DNA from 2 places in the Enterococcus sp. UD-01 genome. Region 2 is predicted to be linked to the other one. Evidence: riboswitches for the same ligand, from Rfam matches in the RefSeq annotation. Region 2 holds a riboswitch; the other holds the start of a gene.

Region 1 (2,456 bases), on a different contig from region 2:
CTACATAAGTAATCACTTCATCCCAATAACCGCTGGCTAAAAAGGCATCATGAATCCTTGCACCACCTTCTACATACAGTGCTTGAAGCTTTCTTTTAGTTAACTCTTTAATGACCTGTTCAATCGTAACCTGCGGCAGACAAATCACTTCTACATGTGGCGGTAGTGGCTGTTGAGCCGGCTGTTCAGTAAAAATCCAAACCGGCACTTTTGAGCCTTGAAAAAGCTTTAGCCGTGGTTGAGCCAAAATCCGGCCGCGCCGATCCAACACAATTCGTACAGGAGGGAATTCCGGTGTTCCAACAGCCAGCAATTCCGGGTCATCCGTCAATACCGTTTGGCTGCCGACTAAAATTCCTTGATACGCTAAGCGCTCTTCATGTACCTTTTGCCACACTGCTTTTCCAGTGATCGCTGTTCTTTTTTGATTCATTGCAATGCGGCCGTCTAAAGTGATCGCTTGCTTTAAAGCAATATAAGGACGCTGCGTTTGATAAAAGAAATTGTAAAACGGATTTAATTGCCGAACCTTTTCTTCTGCTACTCCCACAATTACCTCTACGCCGCTTTCTTCTAAAAATGCCTTGCCTTTTCCGCGAACCAAAGGGTTGGGATCAAGCTGTCCAATAACCACTTTTTTAATACCACTGTCGATAATTAGCTGTGAACATGGCGGCTGCTTCCCAAAATGATTACACGGCTCCAAAGTGACATACAAAGTTGAATTGATTAGTTCTTCGGAGGATTGACATTGCTCAATAGCATTTTTTTCAGCATGATTCTGACCATATTTCAGGTGGGCGCCCTTTGCAATTACGTGGTTGTCTTTGACTAGTACAGCGCCAACCAAGGGATTGGTAAATGTCTGATTTAAGCCCTTTTTCGCTTCTTCTATGGCCAATTCCATAAATTCTTGATGCATCAAATCCTCCTTTCCATAAAAAAAATGCCACGTGAAAACATTCACGAGGCATGCACAAACAAGACCTGCAAAAGAGGCCAGTGGCTATAGTAAGCCCTTGCTCTTTTGTGGTTTTCTTCTCTCATCCAGACTTTAACTGTCGGTGCCAGAGTCTCACTGGCTCCACCGCTTACGCGGGTCACGGACTTCAAGCAAAGCTTGTCACCGTCGGTCGGGAATTACACCCTGCCCCGAAGAATACTATTCAATTCGCTAAAATCATAACGCATAATTTTATGTCCGTCAATAGTTAAAATGTAAAGAAAAGAATACTCAATCAAATTATTTATGCGATTCTTTACCATAATGCTCAATATATTCAATCAATTCAATCCACTTTTCGGTCGTCTGAAAGCTATTCCATTTAAAGAATTGTACCTTGCTGTTTTGCTGTAAAAATTTTTGCCGATCCACTGGATAATCTGTTAAGACAATCTCTGCATTTTCCTCTACAAAAACGATGCGGTCATTAAATAATTGCTTGATGCGCTTCTTTTGTTTGGCATCTTGAATTTTACCAAACTTAGATTCGTGGAACACTCGAATTGGTTTCGAAGAATTCTGCAGTAAAAGAGACAAAAGCATCGTATATTGAAAAATCAAGCGGTCATTTGCCTTGTAAAGCTCAATAAAGGTCGCCGACTGCTCACATAAAAAAGTAAACATTTCTTTGACCTTAAGATATAAAACAGGAAATACTCTGACATAATCTTCTTCCGTTGTTGTTTTGCCGAAGGCATCAATTTTAGTGGGCGAAGCAAAAACAATCGATGTCGAATGCATAATTAAGGTATTCACAATCAAATAATTCTGCTCTTTAATCGTCAACGGCAAGCCAAAATATTCCTGCGCGGTCTACGCAAACAGGCGGGTCGCCTGACAAATTTCTTTGGATTGTCGACTTGGTAAAAGCTGTTCCGGTACTTCTGTCGGCAAATAGGTTGTAATGACGGAAAACATGTAATATAAAAAGCGGTATTCGGTTTCTGGAATGGGAATATTTAAATAGTTTTCTGAAAAAATCGGTGTAAGAATGGAGCGTTTAAAATAATCGTAAGGGATGTACACATGGTAAAGTTCTTCCATCTCTGAGGGAATCTCCGTTACATAATAATGACGTTTCATTCGATAGACGCTTAAGGCAACGATCTGGACAAATTTATCAATGTCAATATTGCGGTAATGTGTAGGGGCTTCTTTTATGCGCTGACGCAGATTTTGAATGCTTTCATGCGTGAGATTAAAATGTTTCTTATTATTGCCGTCAAAGACTTGCCAGTACATCGTATGGAAAAAGTAACGAATACGGTATTCCTGACCTTTAAACAACGACTTGCTCTTTAAATCCAGACCGATATTGTAATTGGACAGAATTCGGTCCAGTTCTTTTAATTTTCGTTGGACTGTGCGATTGCTAATATAATATTGTTGCGCGGTATTTTCTAAAGAGATATATTTTTGGCTAAAAAGATGATCTAAAATTCGGAAGGGAATC
Region 2 (2,456 bases):
TTACGGTTAAGCACGCCATCTTGGCTACCTGTTAACGACAGCACACCACCTTTAAAGGCAGATAGATCGCCTTTTGCTTCGGGATAGCTGGCCAAAAAAAAGACACCGTCTAAACTTTGATCAGTCAGGTGCTCGGCCGCAAAACGACTAGCCATGACTCCCCCTAGAGAATGACCACCAATCACATATTTTTTGATATGATTTTCCTTGATGATTTTTTCAGCATTGTTTTCACCCAAAATAGCTAAATTAAACGGCGCTTTCGGTAAATAAACTGTATAGCCTTTTTCAGCGATTTTCTCAGCCCAAAGACTGTAACTAGCATTATCCACTAAAGCACCCTGATAAAATATTACTGCCGGTTGCTCAGATTTTCCTTTAAAAACAAGCGTTCCATCAAGCGACTTGGCTTGCTCCGCGCTCGCTTGTGCCTGGGTAGTGGGCTGATATGTTTGGGTACGAATATAAAAGATGCCAATTGCTGCTAAACCAATTATGATACCCAGTACAATGAGCAGAATGCGTCTTAGCTTTTGCTTCATAGAATAAGACTCCTCTCTTTTATCCATTCCTTACAAATAATACCATTTAACGACAAGAAAAAAGGTTGAGCCAAAAGTCGTTTAGGTTCGAGCAATTGGAGTAAAAGACGACCAATATGCTTTTTATATTGATCGTCTTTTATGAAATTGCCGAAGAACCTGACTTTCGGCCACCGTTTATTCGTAAGTAGTGGCGGGACAAAACTGTTTTTTAGTTTTGTCCCGTCCTCTTTGTTTCTATTTATTTTAAAAGTGTTTCTTTATGATTTAAGTGGTACTGTTTTTTAGACAGCCATGGTAAAAGCTTCGCATGCAACACAAGAAAGACTGCACTGACAATAGCTCCTTTAATCAAATTAAATGGTAAAATACCAATTGTTACATATTTAGCTAAGGACATGCCTAAAAATTGATCCGCCGTTACGCCAAATAATTTTAGATAAAGTGGTGTAATCACAAAATAATTACCGACACTCATAAAAATAGTTAAGGCTGCAATTCCGGTAATAATGCCTAACGCTTTGTTTGAAAATTTTTGACTTCCGCGTTTAAAGAAATAGTACATCGGTAGTGTAAACACTGTAGAAGCTAAAAAGCTGGTAATATCTCCTACAAAATTTTGTGGGGTAGCTCCAGTCGTAAACAAATGAATAATGGAACGAATAAAAGCTGTAGTTACTCCTGCCAGCGGACCAAACAAAAACATGCTGATCATAACTGGAATATCACTAAAATCAATTTTTAAAAAGCTTAGTGATGGAATAATCGGAAAAGCCACGAATTGTAAAACTGCACCGATTGCTGCCAGCATGGCAATGCTGACCATTTTTTGTACCTTGGTGTTTCTCATATGAAATCCTCCTGTTAAGGACCCATCTTCAAACGAACTTTTCTAAATCAACCTATTCAGTTTGCCACAAAACAAAAACTCTATTTTTCGCAGGGAAAAATAGAGTAGAGTTATCTTATCTGAAATAGATCCATTCAAATAAGCCCTATCTTCTTTATCCAGACTATACTGTCGGTATTGGAATTACACCAATTCAACTACTTAAAAAGTAGGTCGTGGACTATACCACCGGTCGGGAATTACACCCTGCCCCTGAAGACGAACCTTTATTAAATTTTTGTACATGTACAGTATACAACTTTTTACGGAAAATGCAATAGTTACGTCTTTCACATTTTTACTTACAAAAGAAGTGGGCAAGATAAAACTAAAAAACAGTCTTGTCCCGCCCACTACTTACGAATAAACGGTGGCCCAAAGTCAGGTTCTTCGGCAATTTCATAAAATTTGATCAATATAAAAAACATATTGGTCGTCTTTTACTCCAATTGCTCGAACCTAACCGACTTTTGGTTCAACCTCTTTCTTGCGCTTATTTGGCTTGATTTAATAATGTGCTGATTTCTTTTTTATTTAAGTTGCGATATTCTCCGGGTCTTAATCCTTTTAAAGTTAAGTCACCGTATCTTTCGCGTTTTAATTTCTGCACCGGATAACCTACGGACTGTAGCATTTTTTTCACTTGATGATTACGTCCTTCATGAATGGTCAGCTCTACGATACTTGTATTGGTTTTAAGATCAACTGAAATAATTTGAACGCCGGCCGGAGCAGTTTTATATCCGTCAATTTTAATTCCTTTCGTCAGCGGCTGTAAGTCATGCTTTTTGGCTAAACCTTTGACCTTTGCGACATATACTTTGTCGATTTCATGGCTGGGATGGGTAAGCTTTTGTGAAAATTCACCATCATTTGTCAGTAACAATAAGCCTGAAGTGTCATAGTCCAGACGCCCGACAGGATAAATCCGTTCTTTAATGTGGGTAAAATAATCCGTGACTACTTTGCGGCCCTTGTCATCAGAGACAGCTGAAATAACGCCTTTTGGTTTGTAAAATAAATAG

The links. Region 2 has a riboswitch for FMN ahead of ABH902_RS01065 (ECF transporter S component). Riboswitches for the same ligand answer to the same signal wherever they lie in the genome.
Region 1: another riboswitch for FMN. It lies ahead of ribD (bifunctional diaminohydroxyphosphoribosylaminopyrimidine deaminase/5-amino-6-(5-phosphoribosylamino)uracil reductase RibD); the one in region 2 lies ahead of ABH902_RS01065 (ECF transporter S component).

The regions. Positions count from the first base shown of each region.
Region 1 is NZ_JBIYEU010000014.1:99,897-102,352, forward strand. Features, by position in the region: gene ribD (bifunctional diaminohydroxyphosphoribosylaminopyrimidine deaminase/5-amino-6-(5-phosphoribosylamino)uracil reductase RibD) at 1-922, opposite strand, end outside; FMN riboswitch at 1,032-1,164, opposite strand; gene ABH902_RS11940 (hypothetical protein) at 1,244-1,795, opposite strand; gene ABH902_RS11945 (helix-turn-helix domain-containing protein) at 1,817-2,456, opposite strand, start outside.
Region 2 is NZ_JBIYEU010000001.1:200,760-203,215, reverse strand. Features, by position in the region: gene ABH902_RS01070 (alpha/beta hydrolase) at 1-542, opposite strand, end outside; gene ABH902_RS01065 (ECF transporter S component) at 784-1,392, opposite strand; FMN riboswitch at 1,536-1,656, opposite strand; gene ABH902_RS01060 (pseudouridine synthase) at 1,925-2,456, opposite strand, start outside.